2 regions of the Clostridium sp. NSJ-145 genome follow, and region 2 is predicted to be linked to the other one. Evidence: riboswitches for the same ligand, from Rfam matches in the RefSeq annotation. Region 2 holds a riboswitch; the other holds the start of a gene.

Region 1 (11,523 bases), on a different contig from region 2:
TAGCACTATAAGGTAATTCTTATAGTGCTATTTATTATATGAAGAATTAAGATAATATGCATGATTTAGGCCATGACAAATAACTCGTGCCATTTCAAAAACTAGGCTAAGCCTAATACCTCTAGATGTAAAAAATTCAGCGTTATCACTAGAATCTACTATTCCTATTATTGAAGCAACACCAACTTCAGGTAATGATTTACCAACACCTTTACCAGGATGGATAGGGTAATCTCTTACGTGAATTTCACCTATAGAATTAGTATCACCTAAGCAAGCATCAATTCCTATAATTGTAGCCTGAGGATGAGTTTTTTTAATTTCATCAATTTTCTTGTCTATATTTAAAGCATGAATAGGAGATTGTAATGTTCCGTATACAGGAACAGGAAAAGAAGACTCTTCTAAAAAAGTACCTACTAAAGGACCTAAACAGTCACCTATACATTTATCTGTGCCAATGCAAACTATAACTGTTTCAGATGTTATATACTTTCTTATAAATTCTGCGATTTCATAATAAGATAAGTTGGATTTATAATTAACTTTCCTTTTCAATTTATACCCACCACCTCTCAACAATAATATATATGAAAAAAAAACTAATAATATAATAAGTATAAAAAAAGAAAAAATGGAAATTATTTTTAGATAAGGTGGTGATAATAAATGAAACTGAATATAATAATGAGAACTATGTCAATTTTAGTAGCTGTAAGTATTATATTTATAATAGTTTTGTATGAACCGAACGCTAAAAAGGAAAATGAATTTGATGAGATTAGTAGTAGCGTTATAGAGGAAACTATAGAGGAAAAATCCGTATCTAGTGATCAAGAGGTTATACAAGGATATACATCAGATATTTTAACTATAAGTTTAGATAATATAATTAATGAACTAACTTTAGATGAAAGAAGTGTTGTTAAAAGTATATTGGATAAACTTTCAGTAATTGATTGTGCAAAAGTTAATTCTATTTTAAATAGTGGTAGCATAGATTCAAAAGAAGAAGCTTTATCATATATAAAAAAACGATTGATAGAAGAAGACTATAATAGGCTTGAAGGAATCTTAAATCAGTATATAGAGTTAGTTTAATTAATAGACATATTAAATAATATATAAATAAGTAATATTAAGATAAATTAAGAAAAAGAGAGAAAAATAAAAATAAATTCTTAAAATGGCTAAATTTAAAGGTTGAAATATTATTGCTATGAATATATACTAGTCATTGTCAGTTCGGCAGTGATGCACGAAATGATGAAAGTTATTAATAAGACATGGGGGAGTTCCCGAGTGGCCAAAGGGGGCAGACTGTAAATCTGTTGCGATTCGCTTCGATGGTTCGAATCCGTCCTCCCCCACCATTAATAACTTAATTAAATATGCTGGTGTGGCTCAATGGCAGAGCAGCTGACTTGTAATCAGCAGGTTGTTGGTTCGACTCCGATCACCAGCTCCATTTATGGGGGAGTTCCCGAGTGGCCAAAGGGGGCAGACTGTAAATCTGTTGCGATTCGCTTCGATGGTTCGAATCCGTCCTCCCCCACCATTTAAATTTTAAAAATATATAAAACGTGGAAGCATAGCTCAGCTGGGAGAGCATCTGCCTTACAAGCAGAGGGTCACAGGTTCGATCCCTGTTGTTTCCACCAAATACGCTGGTGTGGCTCAATGGCAGAGCAGCTGACTTGTAATCAGCAGGTTGTTGGTTCGACTCCGATCACCAGCTCCATTTATGGGGGAGTTCCCGAGTGGCCAAAGGGGGCAGACTGTAAATCTGTTGCGATTCGCTTCGATGGTTCGAATCCGTCCTCCCCCACCATTTAAAGCATAGGTTATCTATGCTTTTTTTATTTTTTATATAAAAATATTACAATTTAAATTTATTGACATTAGTTATAATAGTTGTTAATATATATTACAGTAAATAAAATTTGATATTAGTTCTTATCAAGAGAGGTAGAGGGAGAGGGCCCTGTGAAACCCGGCAACCTGCTTCATTAATTAATAATTAAGAATTAAAAATGAATAAGTTATCATTTTTAATTATAATCTATTAATTGTATAAGCGTGGTGCCAATTCCTGCAATTAATTTTGCAAGATAAGAAAGACATGGTTGAATAGTAGGTCTCTTCTTTATCTTAAGAAGAGACTTTTTTTATCTTTAGAATTAATATCATCTTAATTAAGAGAGGAGATATATAATGAAAAGATTATTTACTTCAGAATCAGTAACAGAAGGACATCCAGATAAAATATGTGATCAAATATCAGATGGGATATTAGATAGTATACTAGCTAAAGATCCTATGGCAAGAGTAGCTTGTGAAACAGCTGTAACTACTGGAATGGTTATGGTAATGGGAGAAATATCAACATCATGTTATGTGGATATTCCAAAGGTAGTTAGAGAAACAATAAAAGAAATTGGTTATGATAGAGCTAAGTATGGATTCGACTGTGATACATGTGCAGTATTAACATCTATTGATGAACAATCATCAGATATAGCGATGGGTGTTGATGAAGCATTAGAATCAAAAACTGGTAATAAAGATGATGTTGAGGCTGTTGGTGCAGGAGACCAAGGAATGATGTTTGGTTTTGCAACAAATGAAACACTAGAATTTATGCCATTACCGATAGCTATGGCACATAGATTATCTAGAAGACTTAGTGAAGTTAGAAAAAATGGTACATTACCTTATTTAAGACCAGATGGAAAAACTCAAGTAACAGTGGAATATGATGATAATAAGGTTGTAAGAATAGATACAATAGTAATATCAACTCAACATGGACCAGAAGTTAGTCAAGAGCAAATAAGAGAAGATTTAATGGAACATGTAATTAAAGCGGTTGTTCCTGCAGAACTTTTAGATGATAATACTAAGTATTATATAAATCCAACTGGAAGATTTGTTGTTGGTGGACCACAAGGTGATAGTGGATTAACAGGAAGAAAGATAATAGTTGATACTTATGGTGGATATGGTAGACATGGAGGAGGAGCTTTCTCAGGAAAAGATCCAACAAAGGTTGATAGATCAGCAGCATATGCAGCAAGATGGGTAGCTAAAAACTTAGTAGCAGCAGGAATTGCAGATAAGTTAGAAATTCAATTAGCTTATGCTATTGGAGTTGCTAAACCTGTATCAATTGAAATTGAAACTTTTGGAACAGGAAAGATTTCAGAAGAAGAAATAGTAAAAGTTGTAGAAAATACTTTTGATTTAAGACCAGGAGCTATAATAAGAGATTTAGGATTAAGAAGCCCTATATACAAACAAACTGCAGCATATGGACACTTTGGTAGAAATGATTTAGATCTTCCATGGGAAAGATTAAATAAAGTTGAAGAAATAAAAAAATACTTATAATAAAAAAGGAACTCACAGAAATTGATGTGAGTTCCTTTTTAAATAAAGTGAGAAATAACTAATAGTAAGATTGATGATTAAATTTTTAGGAATTTGCACGATTTCACCAAAAATTTATATCGGTAGTTCAATTCATTAATCTTACTTTATGTAGTTCTTTAGTAATTTAAGAAGTGATTATGACATATGAGAAAATGATAAAATTAATAGTGTAAGAAACATAGAATGAGCTTTAGAACTTTAGCCAATATCGTTGTGAAAATGCGTTAAGAAATTTAAATGTTTGAGCGTGCGAGTTTTTAAATTTTAGCATTTTAACATAAGATAGTGGCTAAAAGTTCTTAGCGAGTGGGTTAGTTTCTGTAGCTGTTAATTTTATTATTTTCTACGTCATATTAATTCGCACTTCTATTCAAGTGTGCTATATACCACGTTTCCGTTAACAATAGTCATTTTTACATTTATATCTTCATCAAAAAGAACTAAGTCAGCATCATAGCCTTCTTTTATTAATCCTTTTCTGTCTTCTACTTTACAATGCTTAGCACCATTATATGAAGCCATTTTAACAACCTCATTAAGTGGGTAGCTAGAATTATTATAAACATTTTTAATTGCTTTATCTAAAGTAAGAACTGAACCAGCAAGTGAACCACTTAATAATCTAGCAGCTCCATCTTTAACTTCTACATCTTGGCCACCTAAAGAATACATACCATCTTGCATTCCGCATGCCATCATTGCATCAGTAACTAGAAGAACTTTGTCAGTTCCTTTTTGTTTATATGCAGTTCTTAATGATGGATAAGATATGTGAATACCATCAGATATAGTTTCAGTAGTTATTTCTGAATCAAATATTGCACCTACAACACCAGGTTCTCTATGTGTAAATGGAGTCATAGCGTTGAAAAGGTGTGTTGAGTGACAGAAGCCGCATTTTATACCATTCATAGCTTCATCATAAGTAGCCTTAGTATGTCCCATTGAACAAACTATACCTTTATCAGTTAAATAACTAGCTAATTCTTTAGCTCCATCTACTTCAGGAGCCATTGTTATTGAAACTACTGCATCTTCATCTTCGCCAACCATTTCATTAAAATTTTCTATAGTTGGTTCTATTAAAAAGTTTGGATTTTGAGCTCCAATTGCTTTAGGACTTATAAATGGACCTTCTAAGTGAGCTCCTAAAACATTAGCACCATCTGTTCCTTTGATTTTTGCTTCTTTAATTGCAGATATAGCTTTTCTTATGTCTTTCTTAGCGACAGTCATAGTAGTTGGAGTAAAAGAAGTAGTACCATGTTTAGCAATAGTTTTTGCTATTGTGTTTATAACATCGTACGTTCCATCCATAGTATCAACACCACCAGCGCCATGTATATGAACATCTATAAAACCAGGACTTAAATATAATCCTTTACCATCTATAACGTTATCACAATTTTCAAAGCTAGGATTTATTTCTTTGATTTTACCATCTTCGATTAAAACAGAACCTTCTTCTATTTTGTCTAGGTAAATTAATTTACAATTTTTAATTAGCATAAAATATACCTCCTAGATAACCCAAATTTAAAGCGGTATGAGTTAAATTTATATAATATGATATAATTATATAATATAGAAGATAAGATTTAAAGGTGTGAAAATTAAAATGGAAGTACTAGAAGGATTAGTTGAAGGGATTATATTTAAAAGTGAAGATACGGGATATATAGTTAGTAAAGTTACAGCTAACAAGGAGTTAATTACAGTTGTTGGAATAATGCCATTGCTTAAAGAGGGACAGCAAATAAATTTTAAAGGGTCCTGGATTAATCATAAGCAATTTGGGCGACAATTTAATGTAGAGGAGTATCATGAATTATTACCTTCATCAGCGAAAGAGATTGAAAAATATTTATCTACTGGAATAATTCATGGTATAGGGCCGGTAACTGCAAAAAAAATAGTAAATAAATTTGGAGATAAGACTTTAGAAATTCTAGATAATAATATTGAAAGACTTAAAGAAGTTGATGGTATAGGTGAAAAAAAGTTTAACATAATATATGATTCTTATTTAGAGAGTAAAGATTTAAAAGATATAATAATGTTTTTTCAGAAACATGGAATGACTATAAATCAATGCTTGAAGATATATAAAAAGTTTGGTCCAGATTCAATAGATATAGTTTCTAAAAATCCATATGTACTAAATGATGAAATATCAGGAATAGGTTTCTTAACTGCAGATAGAATTGCTAGAAGTTTAGGAATTGAAATAGTATCGCCATTTAGAATACAGAGTGGGATTAGATATGTTCTTAATAATTTCTCTGGATTAGGAAATACATATATGCCACAGAATATGCTGATAGATGAATGTAAGAAGGTTCTTATGGTTGATGAAGAGCTTGTGGTAGAAAATATATATAATAGCGTCTTAGAAGGAAAATTAAAGGTAGAAAAAATTAATGGAATAGATGCAGTATATACTTTGCCATATTATTACTGTGAGCTAGGAGTAACTAATAAGATAATTACTTTAAGTATAGAAAACTTCCAAACAATTAATACTGATGTTTTATTTGAAATAGAATCTTTCGAAAAAAGATATAATATAAAATTTGCACCTGCTCAAAAAGAAGCTATTATTGGTGCATTTAACAATGGAATAGAGATAATAACAGGCGGTCCAGGTACAGGTAAAACGACAATTATAAAATGTATAATTGAGATATATGAAAATAGTGGTATGAAAGTGCTTTTAGCAGCACCAACAGGTAGAGCAGCTAAAAGAATGAGTGAGTCTACAGGGAGAGAGGCTAAAACTATACATAGACTTTTAGAGATGGGCGTAAGTGATGATGAAAACTCATTCTTTGGGAAAGGAGAAGGTGAGCCTTTAGAAGGGGATGTAATTATTATAGATGAGGCATCTATGATAGATATTATGCTTATGAATAGTCTTTTAAAGGCTATTAGATTAGGAACTAGGGTAATAATAGTTGGAGATGTTGATCAGTTGCCTTCTGTAGGGCCTGGAAATGTTCTGAGAGATTTAATAAATAGTAACTTTATAAATGTTGTAAGATTAAATGAAATCTTTAGACAGGGTAAAGAAAGTATGATTATAGTTAATGCTCATAAAATTAATAATGGTGAGCTACCATATCTAAATAAAAAAGATGGTGATTTTTTCTTTGACTCAAGGGAAAATATAGATGATATTTTAAAGACTATAATTGATTTGATAAATAGAAGATTACCTAATTTTAATTCAAAATGGAATAAGGTAAAAGATATACAAATTTTATCACCAACGAGAAAAGGGGTATTAGGAGTAGAAAATTTAAATAATGAGCTTCAAAAAATACTTAACCCTCCATCAAATCACAAAAAAGAAAAGAATGTTAGGGAAATGGTTTTTAGAGAAGGAGATAAAGTTATGCAAATAAAAAATAACTACTCTCTTAAATGGACTAGGATTAATGGCATTGGTGATGAAGAAGGAGTTGGAGTATTTAATGGTGATATGGGCTTTATTGAGTCTATAAATGAGGATAAGAGTACTTTAACAGTAATATTTGATGATGAACGAAGAGTTGTATATGAATTTGCTTTTTTAGATGAATTGGAACTTGCATATGCAATAACTGTACATAAAAGCCAGGGAAGTGAATTTAAAGTTGTAATAACTCCAGTCTTTATGGGGTCAGCATTTTTAATGAATAGGAATATACTATATACTGGGATAACAAGAGCTAAAGAATTAGTAGTTGTTGTTGGAAGTCAGAAAGCTCTTAAATATATGGTTACTAATACTAATAATGTAGAGAGATATTCTTCGTTAAAGGAAAGAATTATAGATATTACAGCAGATGAGAAGATAGTTAGGGATTAGAATTTAGAGAGGTTATGAAAGATGAATTATAAAGAGCTTAACAGTGCATTCAAAAAAATAAATAACTGGTATGAAAAGAAGAGTAAGGTACTTACTGTTAAAACTAGACCTTTTAATACATCTATTGTTTTTTCGAATTTAATAAATAAAGTTTTATATGACAATGGTAAGATACTGTATGTATGGTGTTGTAATGATAAAGAACAAGTGAAAAAGAGAAAAAGAGAATATTATAATATTTTAATAGGTGAACAAGAGAAGAACCACATAGGGGATAACATACACTTTATAACTATTGATTCGTTATCTGAAGTATATGATGAATTTGATCTTGTTGTATTCGATGATATAACGGTTTTTTCAACAGTATTAAAGGATGAGCTTAGAGATGCTGTAGAAGAAATATATTGGAGATCTGGAAAGATAATTATTTATTCTTCTGAGTATGTTTTTCCTATAGGAAACAAAATGGAATTGGCTTATTTATTAGATAATATTCCTATTGTAGAGCCAAGATTTATTCTAACTAGAATAAAGTTAGAAAATGATATACCATTAGCGCTATATGAATATTTTAAATGGTTTAAGAAAAACAAAAAGAGAGCTTTGATTATTGTTCCATCAGAATATATGTTAAATAAGATTTATAATAATTATTATAATACCTTAAAAAATGATGATATAAGAGTGGTTAAATACGTAAAAGAACAAAGTTTTGGATTTGTTGAAGATATATTGGATGGATATAATGATTCCGTTTTTATAGTTACTAACAGTATAGGGAATTATATAAATCATATAAATGACTTAAATATAGTAATGTTGTTTTCAGATGATGAATTATATACTTATAAGGATATAATTTATTTATGTGGATCTCTCAAGGTAAGTAATGAATTTTTGCCAGAAATACTGCTAGTGTCTAAAGAAATATCAGAAGATATGGATAAATCTAAAAATATAACAAGAGAATTTAATCAAAGGTTATGGGAAAGAAAAGTATTAAAGAAATAAGAGCAGTAATTTCAGCAATACTTGATTTGATTTATCCACCATTAAACAAATGTATAGTGTGTAGTAGTGAAGGTTTCATAGGGATATGTCCACTTTGTGAAAGTAAAATAAAGAGAGTAGAAAAACAAGACCATATATTATCTTATGGATATTATGGAGGAATTTTAAAAGAGTTAATACTAGCGTTTAAATATGAGAAAAATTTTACAGCAGCAAAGATTATTTCAGAATTATTGTTAGATTTAATATATGAAAGAAAAATAGAATGTGATGTGATTTGCTATGTGCCAATGAGTAAAAACTCTATTAAAAAGAGAGGTTTTAATCAATGTGAAGTAATCGCCAAACATTTAAGCGAAGAATTAAATATTCCAGTAAGTAAATCTCTTATTAAAATTAAAGATACTAAAGAACAAAAAAGTTTATCAAAAGAAGAAAGATATAAAAATATTAAAGATGCATTTGAAATAAGAGATAAAAAGATTTTAAATAAGAGAATTCTACTTATTGATGATGTAGTTACTACAGGGGCAACGTTGTTAGAATGTGAAAAAATATTTAAAAAATATAATGTAGAAGAAATTACTGTATTGACAATTGCAAAAAGCCATATATAATAGTAATGTAAAGTTAGGTCTGTGGATGAAAGTCGATGCCAGTCGCAGGCGAAACGATCCACGTAAGTTAAACAAAGTTTTAATGAGCATGGTGCGGTATAGAAGTAAGTCCTACCAGCAGCAATGCTGAGAGTGTTAGTAGTGAGAGGTTAATTCCGGGTAGCAAAAGCTCCAGTAGGCGAGTGTGGGGTCAAAATCCAGGTCAGCTAACTTTTACAAAAAAGCCACTAATTTTTTTGGAAATTAGTGGCTTTTTTGCGTAAATCTATAATAATAAAAGAAAAGTTAAGTAAAGTTTAAAGAGAAAGAGAATATTCAGAAAATTCAAACTCAACGAATCTTGCTTCATAAAAATCTAAAGAGTAGAATATATATATATAAAAGAATTTGAAATCTTAAAAGACACACAACAACAACGAATAGAGAGGGGTTGACCTTATGAGAGTAACAGTAATAGGTAAAAATATTAACGTGACACCAGCACTAAAGGAAATGATTGAGAAAAAGATTTCAAAACTAGATAGGTATTTTACTCCTGGAGTAGAAGCTAGAGCTACATTAAGTGTACAAAAGAATAGACAAATATTTGAAGTGACAATACCATTTAATGGCGTTGTACTAAGATGTGAAGAAGCAACAGATGATATGTATAAATCAATAGATTTAGTTGAAAACAAATTAGAAAGACAAATAAGAAAACAAAGAACTAAGTTATCAAGAAGAAACAACAATTCTTTAAAATTTGTTAACATAGAAGAAGTGGCATTAGAAGATGAAGGAACAACTGGAGAAATAGTAAAAACTAAAAAATTTAATATAAAACCAATGTCTGCAGAAGAAGCTATTTTACAAATGGAATTAGTACAACATGATTTCTTTGTATTTAAAGATGCAGATACAAATAATATTAATGTAATATATAAGAGAAAAGATGGAAACTATGGTGTATTAGAACCTGATTATGCGTAAATTATAAAGGAGCTCCTGATTTATGGAGCTCCTTTTAGATTTTGTGTAAACTTTATTTTTGTTGAATTATTAACATAATAAATGGTATAATTTATAAAAGGTACTTTAAGATAGAATAATGGTTTAAATTGAAAGGAAATACTTATGGGATTTTTAGAAAAACTATTTGGAACATATAGTGAAAGAGAAGTAAAAAAACTTCAAAGTATAGCTGATAAAATAGAAGCTTTAGAGCCATCTATGCAAGCTTTAACTGATGAAGAATTACAAAATAAAACAGTTGAATTTAAAGAAAGAATAGCTAAAGGAGAGTCTTTAGATAGTATATTACCAGAAGCTTTTGCTGTTTGTAGAGAAGCTTCTTGGAGAGTATTAGGAATGAAGCATTTCAGAGTTCAATTACTTGGTGGGATGGTACTTCATCAAGGAAGAATAGCTGAAATGAAAACAGGGGAAGGAAAAACACTTGTAGCTACATTGCCAGCATATCTTAATGGATTAACAGGCAAAGGTGTTCACGTTGTAACAGTTAATGACTATCTTGCAAAAACTCAAATGGAAGAGATGGGACATTTATATAATTTCTTAGGTTTAACAACTGGAGTTATAGTACACGGAATAACTAATGAAGAAAGAAGAGCTGCATATAACTGTGATATCACATACGGTACAAATAATGAATATGGATTTGATTATTTAAGAGATAATATGGTTATATATAAAGAAGAAATGGTTCAAAGAGAACTAAACTTTGCAATAGTGGATGAGGTTGACTCTATATTAATAGATGAAGCTAGAACTCCTCTTATAATTTCAGGAATGGGTGATAAATCAACTCAATTTTATAGTGTAGCTGATTATTTTGTTAAGACATTAATAAAGGATGTAGATTTTACTGTTGATGAAAAGGCAAATGCAGTTTTATTAACTGATGAAGGTATAGTTAAAGCAGAAAAATATTTTAGAATACCTAACTATGCTGATGCAGAGCATTTAAGTTTACAACACTATGTAACTCAAGCGCTTAAAGCTAACTATACGATGAAAATAGATAAAGACTATATGGTGAAAGATGATCAAATAGTTATAATAGATGAGTTTACAGGAAGACTTATGGAAGGTAGAAGATACTCAGATGGTCTTCACCAAGCTATAGAAGCTAAGGAAGGTGTTAAGATTCAAAGAGAATCTAAAACTTTAGCAACAATAACATTCCAAAATTACTTCAGAATGTATGATAAATTATCAGGTATGACAGGTACAGCTTTAACTGAGGAAAATGAATTTAGAGAAATCTATAACTTAGACGTTATTGTTATACCAACAAATAAGCCAGTTGCAAGAATAGATAGTTCAGATGTTGTTTACAAAAATGAAGCTGGTAAGTATAAGGCTATAATAAATGAAATAGTTGCTTCACACGAAAAGGGTCAACCAGTTTTAGTTGGTACTGCTAGTGTTGATAAATCTGAATATATTTCATCTTTATTAAAGAAGAGAGGAATAAAACATCAAGTACTTAATGCTAAATACCATGCTCAAGAAGCTGAAATAATATCTCATGCTGGTGAATATGGAGCTGTTACAATAGCTACTAATATGGCTGGTAGAGGTACAGATATTAAGCTTGGCGAAGGTGTT
Region 2 (11,523 bases):
ACTTTCCACCACTTTTTTCAGCAATGTTTATACGTTCTTCTAAGGATAAATAAGTATCATCATCCCTAGTTAATACAACATTTTCACCATTTCTCTCTAAATGTTTTTTAGCTTCTAATACCGCTTCTAATACTATATCTGATTCTTTTATACCAAGCGCTCTTCCAACAATACCTGTGTCATTTCCACCATGACCTGCATCTAAAATCCAGACAGCCATGTTTTTCTGTCTCCTTTGAAACAATGCTATATATTTAATATATTAACTCATAAACACCTTTGTGATTAAATTAATAGCAAATTTAAAATGGCAAGTGATCATTTGCCATTTGCCATTTATCATTTTTAATTATTAAAATACTGGAACAACTGCCCCTTTATATTTTTCATTTATAAAATCTCTAACTTTATCAGAGGTAAGCGCTTCTGTTAAATCTTTTATTTTTTGACTATTCTCAGTACCTTCTTTAACAGCTAATACGTTTCTTCTTTCCTTTAATGAATCTTTATCTTTATCCTCTGAATAAAATGCATTTTCATTCACATCTAATCCAGCTTCTAAAGCATAGTTACCATTTATTACAGCTATATCTACCTCTTCTAATACTCTTGGTAAACTTGCTGCAGTTAACTCATTAAATTGTAGGTTCTTTGGATTAGAAACTATATCAGTAACCTTTAATATATCACCTTCCGCAAGTTCTATAAGTCCTGCAGCCTCTAAAACTCTTAAAGCTCTTGTTTCATTACTAGAATCATCTGGAACTGCTACTGTTGCTCCATCTTCAATTTCATCTACAGACTTATACTTATTAGAAAATGCCCCCATTGGTTCTAAATGAATCTCAGCTGTATACGTAAGATGTGTTCCATTTTCTTCATTAAACGTATTTAAATATGCAATATGTTGGAAATAATTCGCATCTAATTCTCCTTCTTCCACTGCTGTATTTGGCAATACATAATCATCAAATTCAACTATTTCTACTGTATACCCTTTATCTTCTAATTCTTCTACAGCTTGTTCAACAATCTCCTTATGCGGAACTGGTGATACTCCAATTCTTATAGTTTTATCATCACTTGATGATGAATTGCTTCCTCCACATCCTATAAGTGATATAGCTAATACTCCTGTTAATACTAATGATAAAATTGATTTTCTTTTCATATTTGTTTGCCCCCTCAATATTTTTTAATTCTAATTTAATTTCTTATATAAATAATTTCCTAAGCTTTGTAAGCTTTGAACTATTATTATCAGAATGATTACTGTTGTTACCATATAGTCTGTTCGGAATCCCTGATAACCATATGTTATTGCAACCTTTCCAAGTCCCCCTGCTCCAACACTTCCAGCCATAGCCGAATATCCTATAACACTAATAATTGTTAAAGTTAATCCTGAAATAATACTTGGAACAGCTTCCTTAAGCATTACTTTAAATATAATTTGACTATCTGATGCTCCAAAAGATTTAGCTGCCTCTATTACTCCTGGATCTACTTCCTTTAATGAAGATTCAATTATTCTTGCTACAAACGGTGCTGCAGCTATCGTTAAAGGAACTATAGCCGCAGTATTTCCTATAGATTTTCCTACTATAGCTCTTGTCAACGGTATTATAAAAACTATTAAAATAATAAAAGGAAAACTTCTTAGTACATTAATTATAGTATCAAGAATCTTGTACACTATTCTGTTCGGCTTTAATCCACTTGGGGAAGTAATAGCTGCTATTATTCCAAAAACAAATCCTAGAATAGTTGCAAATAATGTTGAGAAAAACACCATATATACTGTTGCGCCTAATTCCTTTATTATTATATTTACCATTTTTGCATCCACCCTATAACACCTCCAATATAATATCTTTATTTGATAAATAGCTCATAACAGCTTCTCTATCTTCTTTATTAATATTTATAGTTAAAGTTCCTAAAACTTCATCTCTAAACTTTTCAAGCTTTCCACCAACTATTGAGAAATCTATATTAAGTTCTCTTGCCATCTTTGTTATAAGAGCATTTTCTGAAGATTTACTTGGAAAGAATAATTTTATATTTACTCCTTCATGAGATAAAGTATCATCATCTTCTTCTCCTAAGAATTTCTTTAGTGAGATACCTGGTTTTAAGAATATATCATCAGCTTTTCCCTCTGCTACTAATACCCCACCATCAATTAGAGCTACCTTTTCACATATCTGCTTTATAACCTCCATCTGATGAGTAACAACTACTATAGTAATTCCTAATTTTTTATTTATATCATTTAAAAGCGATAAAATATCTTTAGTAGTTTTAGGATCTAATGCTGATGTAGCTTCATCGCACAAAAGAATTTTAGGCTCCAAAGCTAAGGCTCTTGCTATAGCTACTCTTTGTTTTTGCCCACCGCTTAGTTCTGATGGCTTACTTTTAGATTTATCACTTAATCCAACAAGTTCCAAAAGCTCGTCCACTCTTTTTTTAATATAATCTTTTTTATATCCCCAAACTTCTAGAGGTAATGAAATATTCTCAAATACAGTTTTTCTTTTAAGAAGATTAAAACCTTGAAAAATCATTCCTAAATCTTTTCGAAACTCTCTTTTATCTTTTTCTTTAAGATCCTTTACCTCTTTCCCCATAACAATTACTGAACCGTCATTATAGTTTTCCAATCCATTAATACATCTAAGCAATGTTGATTTACCAGCTCCACTATGTCCAATAAGTCCATAAATCTCACCTTCATTAATATTTAAAGTAATCCCCCTAAGAACTTTCGTATCTCCAAAGTTTTTTTCTATATTGCTTATTTTAATCATTCATATCACCTCTTTTTAGAATAACACCATTCCATTATTGTAAAACTTAGTTTTAAAACATTAAAAAAGCACTTGAGAATAAACTCAAGTGCGAAATAAGTCACTATTAATTTACCCTCTCATCTATCAGCTCTACAGCTGCTGGAATTAGCACCACGAATACAGTTAAAAATTAAAAGTTTAAAATTTAGAGTTTTATATGAAATATTTTCGTAATTTCTTAATAATAACTTTCTATAATTATTACTAAACTCTTCACTATTAACTAATAACTGTTAACTATTAACAGGTTGCCGGGTTTCACAGGGCCAGTCCCTCCACCACTCTTGATAAGAAAAATATTTAATTTTAATTTATTTGATATTATAAATATATACTTTATTTCCCTTGATGTCAATATATTTCCAAAGCTTTAACTTGCATTTTTTTAAAAATCTATAATTTCTTCTTCAATATCAATTATTTCTGCCTCACAATTCTCCTCTATAAATGTGATTATATCTTCTTTTGAAGCATATAGCACATCTTTAGAAGTTGCTACTTGAGAAATTCCAATTTGAATAATTTTATGTGTATCTTGTTCTCCTACTTCCCCTACAGATACATTATATTTATTTTTTAATCTTTTAGTTATACTTAAAAGTATCATACGTTTTTCTTTTAATGAATGTACCCAAGATGCTCTTAACTTAATCACTAACACTAGAACTTTCAAAACATCACCTCATAATTTCCTATTATTCTATAATTGTAGTTTTTCCTTTTTACAATATTCATATAACTTTTATATTATTTTATTAAACTACTTATCTCTTATATATATAAACAAATTAATTTAAGAGATTAAATTAATAAAAAGCGTGAACTTTTCATTTTCACGCTTTTCTATGTATATACTATTAATTTTTATTACTTATATGTATTAATATTCTTTTTTTATACATAATCCAATTGCACCTGGACCTGTATGCACTCCCATAGCTGCACCTATAGTTTCAAACGAGATTTTGCTAATATTATGGTAATTCTTAATTTCTTCAAAAAATGCTCTGGCTTCCTCTAGGGCTGCACCATTTAGTACCCAAACTCTACACTTACCTTCATTTAAATAAGAGTTTAATATCTCTTTTAATTTAGATATAGATTTCTTTCTCCCTCTTACTTTACAAAATGGATAAAGTTGTCCTTCATCATCTGATGAAATAATAGGTTTTAAGTGGAGAATTTCTCCTACAGTTCCTGCCACCTTTCCTATTCTTCCGCCTCTTTTTAAAAACTCTAATGTATTAAATGTAACATAAGCACTTACATTTTCCTTTATACTTGGTAGCTTGTCTACAATTTCTTTAAAAGAAGCTTTTTCTTTTATAAGTTTAGCCACCTCTAAAGCCATAGCTCCAACGGGGAATCCCAAAGTTTTTGTATCAAAGAAATGATATGTAAGCTCAGGGTGTTCTTCACAAAGTAGCTGTATACTATTAAATGTACCTGATAAATTACTTGATACAGTAACTACCACGGCATGAGTATATCCTTCATTTTTTAGCTTTTCAATAATATTTTCTGTATATTGTAAATCTGGTAATGAAGTTGTTGGAATAATTCCATTTGCTAAGTCTTCATATACTTTCTCTTCACTTATTGTCACTTTATCTAAGAACTCTCTATCACTATAGATTATTCTAAATGGTAGTACATGTATGTTATTCTCTTTAATAGTTTCTTGACTTAAGTCACATCCACTATCAGTTATTATAGCTATCTTTTGCAAATTACTTCCCCCTACTTTAAACGATATCATAAATATATCATATTAAATTCAAATTAACCATATTAATTTTTTGACAATTACTATTTCTACCTGCTTTTTTTGTGAATTCTCTCCATATAAAAACTTATTATAAGTGTTAATGCATAATCAAACACTAAAAAAGCTAAATTGGCCACTATTAAAAATAATGCAAAAGTTATAACCTTAATATCTCCATTTATAAATCTTGAAAGTATTTCTTCTACACCCTTTAAAATATTTATTCCTAATACATTTTGAAATAAGATAAATCCCACTATAAATGCTATATTAAAAAAGCCTATTTTATATAAAGCTTCAAACTTACTCCTATTTCTTTCCGCGAAAAATTTTATAATACCATATATACCAAAAAATATGGCATAAAGCATGCTTATATTAATTGGTACAATGAAAAACGCTATTAACGCTGAAGCTATATATACAAAAATAGCAGTCTTAATATCACTTCTTATAATACATATTGGTATTATCGCTGAAGCTACTGTTAATATAGTTAATGTATTGATTGGTATCAATGAAGTTAAATATAGAATAATGCTAGTTAATGCAACCATTATTCCTCCTAATGTTATTTCTTTAGATTTCATTTAATACACTCTCCTTTCATTAACTCAAACCTTCTAATTTATATTTACTATTTTTACTTATCAATAACTACTATATAAATTGATTTTTTCACGCTTTAACAACACCCTATTAAATCTCCACCCATCATCTCACAAAGGCAGTCAGCACATATAAGGTTATTACAGCAAGTACATGCATCTACTCCTCCTTGTGAAGTTCTATAAGGATTTGCATATCCTCCACCTCTCATCTTTAACTGATTTAAACTTTGTCTATATTCAAAGTTATTAGGGTCCATCTGACATGCTTTTTCAATATTGCTAAGAGCTGAATCAAACCATCCCTTATTAAGCTGAACTGCTCCATATAAGAAATGCCATTCTGCATCTCTATTAGCCATAGCATTTAATCTTCTCTCTGCCTCAATATTATTTCTCATCTGAATAAGTCTTCTTATTTCAGCATAATCAGCTACATTATTGCTATATCCCCCACTGTAACTTGAATTTGAATTATTATTATAGTTTGAGTTATAGCTACTTCCAGTACTTCCTCCACCATTTTTCAGCATATCGTAAGCTTTATTAACTTCTGTTAATTTCTCTTGCGCTAAATCCTTAAGTGGATTATCTCCATATTGATCTGGATGATACTGCTTAACTAACTTTCTGTAAGCTGCCTTAATTTCTTCTTGGGAAGCTCCTTGCTTTACCCCTAGTACCTCATATGGATTCATTTTATATACCTCTTTTCTTGCTACTTTTACAATTACAATTCTCAACTATCTTAGTATACTTATCCATCATACCAAGACTAATTATATTTTCTAGTATTTCTTTATTTCTCTTTAATGGTAATCTTTCTAAAGACTCTTTACAGTTATAGCCACAATTTAATATTGTAAATTCTATTCTCGGTTTTATTTCTTGAATAAATTCTTTATATGGCTTATTCTCCTTATTATATAAGTAATTTATAGGATTAAACTTATCATTATTAATATCCTCTTCTAAATCATCTAAAGCATCTATTACATAAATCCATTTTCCTATAGCATAACCTAAACTATAAAGATTATCTCTTAGCTCTTCAGAATCATTATCTATTTCTTCTGGATAAAACTTTAGTATATTAGCTACTATTAAGCTAAAAGGATCACATATTTCATCTATAGAATTAAAATTTTTCTCTTTTTCTAATAAAGATAGTTTATTTAAATTTTCTTCTATTATATCATTTACCCTTGTAACATTTCTGTTAAATTTCTTTTTATAAGGAGATAAAACCATTGCTCCTATCTTACTCTTAATACTCTTATCATCATTTATATCATCTATAAGCTTATAATAAATTAAGCTAACATTCATAGCTGCAGCATATGACAAAGCTTCCCCTTTTATGGCCATAGGCTTTTTATTATGAGGATGAGCTATACATCTTTTCATTTCAAATTTTGGTCCTTCATTATGAAGTGCATCTAAAAGCATGGCTAAAAAAGTCATATCATAATTTAAAGTCATTCTTGGTATATTTCCAAAATTCTCTTTAATATGCATACATACACCACAATAGTATGCTCTGAAAGTTTCATACTCTCTTATTTTCATCTCTGGCTTAAGTGGAGTTACATATCCAAACAAAAAATCACTCCCTAAATATTTATATTAGTATTATAACTTATTATGTTAATCCATCAAATAAATTTTATACTTTTATCAGGTAAAATTCACAAAAATAGGTTATTCAATATATATTTACATAATCTTTAAATTTATATTATATTATTTAATTAAATCAATATCAAAAGGACTAATTTTATCCTCCTATTTTGAATCAATTTAATAAGCCTATTTACTAATTCACTATCTAGACTATTTAAAATCTACTTTTGTTTAATTTCCTAGGAAATTTTTTATAAAAAAAAATGATTGATTAAAGATTTTATTCTTTAATCAATCAAAATTTGCTCTATTTTATTGTTCTTACCTTATCTTCAGCATCTACTTTACTCTTCTTTCCTTGCTTTGCTATATTTAAAAGCACTCCCATAGCTACTAAATTTATAAGTAATGATGTACCTCCTGTACTAATAAAAGGAAGCGGTACCCCAGTTACAGGTATCGACCCTGTTACAACAGCAATATTAATTATTGCTTGAATAGCTATAACTAAAGTTATCCCTATAGCAAGTAATCTACCATAAATATCTTTTGCTCTCATAGCAACTTTTATTGCTGAAATTATAAAAAATATAAATAATCCTATTACAAATATGCATCCTAATAATCCGAACTCTTCTGCAAGAATTGCAAATATAAAGTCATTATGAGGTTCAGGCATATATAAAGCCTTTTGCATTGAATTACCTAACCCTTGTCCAGTTACACCACCTGATCCTATAGCCATAAGTGAATGAACTAATTGGTACCCAGAATCTGATTGGTCTGCCCATGGATTTAAATAAGTAGTTAATCTTTCTAATCTATATGGCTCAATTACAATTAATCCAAGTCCTGCTAAAAATCCGACTGGTATTAACCCTATCAATACTCTAATATTAGCTCCACCAACCATTATCATAAAATAAGTAACCAGGGCTATAACCACAGTAATACTCAAGTTTTTCTCAGCTAAAACTAATACAGCAAAAGCTGCTCCAATTGCTAGTGGTAAAACAATCCCTTTGCTTATAGTTTTAATTTCTTTTCCCATCTTCACAATGACATGAGCTAAAACAAATACTACTGCATATTTTGCTATTTCTGATGGTTGTATTGATAATCCTCCAAACTCAAGCCATCTTTTAGCTCCGTTTATCTCTTTACCTATAGCTAATACTAATACAAGCAATCCTAATGTACCAATAGCTAAAGGCCAAGTTAACTTTCTTAAAAAATGATAATCAACTCTAGCAAAAAAGCTCATAAAGCCAAGACCTATCACAGCCCAAATTGCTTGCTTTTTTATAAAGAAATACAAATCACCTTGTTCATATAATGCATAATAAGAACTGGATGTAAATACTAGAAGTAATCCAATTAAAACTAATAATATTACCGCTACGTATACTCCATTATCTCTATCAATAGTTATTTTAGTCTTCTTTTTCTTCTTTTTTTTACTCTTATTATATTTAATTCTTTTTTGCAAATCTATAGTACTCATAATTACACCTCTTAATACTCTGATTCTTTTTTAAGAGTTAACTTTATTAAAGAACCCTTTTCTACCACGGTACCTTTAGGTGTATTTTGATAATACACATCGCCTTCCCCTTCAAAAGTACATGTTAAACCTAAATTTTCTAAAAGAGCCTTTGCATTTTCTCTAGTTTTACCTTTTAAATCAGGAACTACAACTTTTTTATCAATATTGCTTCCTCGTGTTGAAAGTTCTATCTCTGCACCCTCTTTAACTGTTGTTCCTGGATAAGGATCCATAGATACAATACTATCTCCCTTACCATTTATCTTAATAGTTAACCCGTTATCTTCAAGAACTTTTTCTGCTTCAACTTTATTCATTCCTCTTACATCTGGAACTATTATATCTCTAGCTAAGCTATATTCATTGTTAGCAAGAGGTGATTCTATATAATCAAAAATCATTTTAAATAATTCTTTAACCAACGGAGCAGCTACTTGTCCACCATAATATTTTCCTGTACTAGGCTCATCTACAGATATAAAAACAGTAATTTCCGGATTCTCAACTGGTGCTAATGCTATCATTGATGCAATATATTTAGTATTAGAATATCCTCCTATAGCTGCATCATACTTTTCTGCAGTTCCACTCTTAGCCCCAATATCATATCCTTGTACGAAAGAACCAGGCTCTCCGTCTTGAGTGGCAGTTCTTTCTAAATACCCTCTAAGTATGGATGTTTTTTCTTCAGATAAGACATTTCTCTTTATTGTAGGCTCAATAACTTCATCAACGATTGTATTTCCATTATTATCTGTATGTGATATTTCCTTCACTATATGTGGTTGAATCAAATCTCCACCATTAGCTATAGCATTAAAAGCGGTCATCAGCTGAATTATTGTTACGGAGTTTGTTTGTCCAAAAGCTATTGTTCCTAAATCTATCTCTGAAATCTCCTCTGTAGCTTTTACTATACCTACAGCTTCTCCTGGCAAATCTACTCCAGTCTCTGTACCAAATCCTAATTTTTTTATATATTCATTTAATTTTACTTTTCCTAACTTCTCCCCTAATGCCATAAACCCTGGATTACAAGAATTCTTCAATATTTCTGGCAAAGTTTGTACTCCATGTCCATTTAAATCCCAACAATGTACTACTGTTCCACCAAAATTTACACTTCCTGTACAGTTAAAGGTATCATTTTCAGAAACAACTCCTTCCTCCATAGCCGCTATCATAGTTATAACTTTAAATGTAGATCCTGGTTCATATGCATTACTTACAATATTGTTTCTCCACATTGATTGTATTTTTTCATTGTCATCTGTTCCCTCAAAACTATCATATCCTTCTAGAGGTTCATTCGGATCATAATCTGGCTTGCTAGCCATTGCTAAAATCTCTCCTGTGTTTGGATTCATTACTACTACCGAAGCCCCTTTAGCTTTATTTTCATCTAAACCTTTTTGAGCTATTTTTTCAGCAAAATACTGAATATTTTCATCTATAGTAAGGACAACATCCTTTCCATCAATGGCCGGTGTAAATTTATATGGTACGAAAGGCATAGTATTTTGATTACTATCTACCCCCTCAATCTTTAACCCTGGAACACCTGAAAGATAATTATCGTATTGTAATTCAATTCCAGTTAATCCTTGTCCATCTGTATTTACACTTCCTAAAGCTTGTGCTAAATAATGTCCATTAGGATAATATCTTTTTACATCATTACTAACTGTTACTCCATATATATTAAGAGATTTAACTTCATCTGCTTTACTTTGCTCAATTCCTCTAATTAAATTTGGATAAGGTTGTCCGCTTTCAATTATTTCTAGAACCTCATCTCTAGTCATATCTAATGTATCAGCTAAACTTTGAGCAATTTCTTTTACATCTATCTCTTCTTCTGTTGCTTCAGTTAAAAGAGCTTCTATATCAAAGTCAACTCTATATACTGTTGCAGATGCAGCAATGTACTTTCCATTTCTATCTAATATATTTCCTCTTTTGGCTGTTACTTGTATCTCTTGATTCCATTGAGTATCAGCTCTATCTTTATATTCATTTCCCTTAACAAATACTATGTAACCTAACCTTATAACTAAAAGTAAGAAAATTAAACATATTAAAGTACCAATACCCGCTAACCTATTCATTGCATTACTTTTTACAACTCTTTTTTTCTTCTTTTCCTTAACTGTCTTCATCTTCTAACTCTCCATTCAATATCTTCCATGAGCATAACCCCGCTGCCAAGTATTACTTTATTTAACTATCTTATATTATATTGCTTTTTAGTAAAAATATAAATACCTAAACATAAAAGAAGAGATACTTTTTACAGTATCTCTAGTATTTGTTCTGGTTTGTTCACTATATAATTTGCCCCCGCGGCTTCAAGTTCTCCCTTTCCTCTAAATCCCCATTCAACACCAACAGATTTAACACCTGCATTTTTAGCTGTATTTATATCAATTTCAGAATCACCTATGTAAAGACACTCGTCTTTATTCACATTAAACTCTTCAATCACTTCAAGTACAGCCCAAGGATCTGGCTTTTCTTTAGTATTTTTCTTATGTCCATATACAACCTTAAATCTATCTCCAAAATAATTCTTAACAACTTCTGTTGTAAATTCATGAGGTTTATTAGAAACTACAGCTATATTAATTCCTCTATTAATTAAACTATCTAACATTTCCATGATACCATCATATGGCTTTGTCATATCTATCATATGTTTTTCGTAATAAGTATCAAATAATTTTAATGCCTTCTCTATATTCTCCATATCTCTTCTATCTTCTGGCAACATTCTTTCTACAAGCTTATATCTTCCATTTCCAACAAAAGTTTTATACTTCTCTACTTCGTGAGTCTTATATCCTAAAGTAGTTAATGCATAATTACAAGCATTTGCTAAATCCTCTATTGTATTTAATAATGTTCCATCTAAATCAAATATAATACTTTTTATCATTAATAATACCATCCTTAATTAAAATATAATCTATTATCACTTAGAATGTATTATATCATATAATTTATTAATTATTATCATCGAATCTCATATAAAACACAACCGAATTATCTTTATTGTATATTGAATATTTTATATTTTTATGTTGATCTAATATACTTTTAACAATATATAGCCCTAATCCAGTA

The links. Region 2 has a riboswitch for S-adenosylmethionine ahead of LQE93_RS02100 (methionine ABC transporter ATP-binding protein). Riboswitches for the same ligand answer to the same signal wherever they lie in the genome.
Region 1: it holds a riboswitch for S-adenosylmethionine, as region 2 does, so the genes downstream of both, metK (methionine adenosyltransferase) here and LQE93_RS02100 (methionine ABC transporter ATP-binding protein) in region 2, are expected to answer to the same signal.

The regions. Positions count from the first base shown of each region.
Region 1 covers NZ_JAJNOS010000006.1:63,270-74,792, forward strand. Annotated here, with positions in the region: gene yyaC (spore protease YyaC) at 28-558, opposite strand; gene LQE93_RS06875 (hypothetical protein) at 670-1,101, shown strand; tRNA gene LQE93_RS06880 (tRNA-Tyr) at 1,289-1,373, shown strand; tRNA gene LQE93_RS06885 (tRNA-Thr) at 1,394-1,468, shown strand; tRNA gene LQE93_RS06890 (tRNA-Tyr) at 1,474-1,558, shown strand; tRNA gene LQE93_RS06895 (tRNA-Val) at 1,586-1,661, shown strand; tRNA gene LQE93_RS06900 (tRNA-Thr) at 1,667-1,741, shown strand; tRNA gene LQE93_RS06905 (tRNA-Tyr) at 1,747-1,831, shown strand; SAM riboswitch class I at 1,954-2,118, shown strand; gene metK (methionine adenosyltransferase) at 2,215-3,390, shown strand; gene nagA (N-acetylglucosamine-6-phosphate deacetylase) at 3,799-4,941, opposite strand; gene recD2 (SF1B family DNA helicase RecD2) at 5,051-7,282, shown strand; gene LQE93_RS06925 (hypothetical protein) at 7,304-8,296, shown strand; gene LQE93_RS06930 (ComF family protein) at 8,269-8,913, shown strand; gene hpf (ribosome hibernation-promoting factor, HPF/YfiA family) at 9,352-9,882, shown strand; gene secA (preprotein translocase subunit SecA) at 10,027-11,523, shown strand, end outside.
Region 2 covers NZ_JAJNOS010000001.1:407,862-419,384, forward strand. Annotated here, with positions in the region: gene LQE93_RS02085 (N-acetylmuramoyl-L-alanine amidase) at 1-220, opposite strand, end outside; gene LQE93_RS02090 (MetQ/NlpA family ABC transporter substrate-binding protein) at 353-1,171, opposite strand; gene LQE93_RS02095 (methionine ABC transporter permease) at 1,202-1,837, opposite strand; gene LQE93_RS02100 (methionine ABC transporter ATP-binding protein) at 1,851-2,813, opposite strand; SAM riboswitch class I at 2,930-3,149, opposite strand; gene LQE93_RS02105 (DUF503 domain-containing protein) at 3,241-3,528, opposite strand; gene LQE93_RS02110 (DegV family protein) at 3,736-4,584, opposite strand; gene LQE93_RS02115 (DUF2232 domain-containing protein) at 4,671-5,213, opposite strand; gene LQE93_RS02120 (J domain-containing protein) at 5,309-5,929, opposite strand; gene LQE93_RS02125 (DUF5685 family protein) at 5,931-6,833, opposite strand; gene ftsW (putative lipid II flippase FtsW) at 7,162-8,358, opposite strand; gene LQE93_RS02135 (stage V sporulation protein D) at 8,370-10,559, opposite strand; gene LQE93_RS02140 (HAD family hydrolase) at 10,691-11,335, opposite strand; gene LQE93_RS02145 (sensor histidine kinase) at 11,403-11,523, opposite strand, start outside.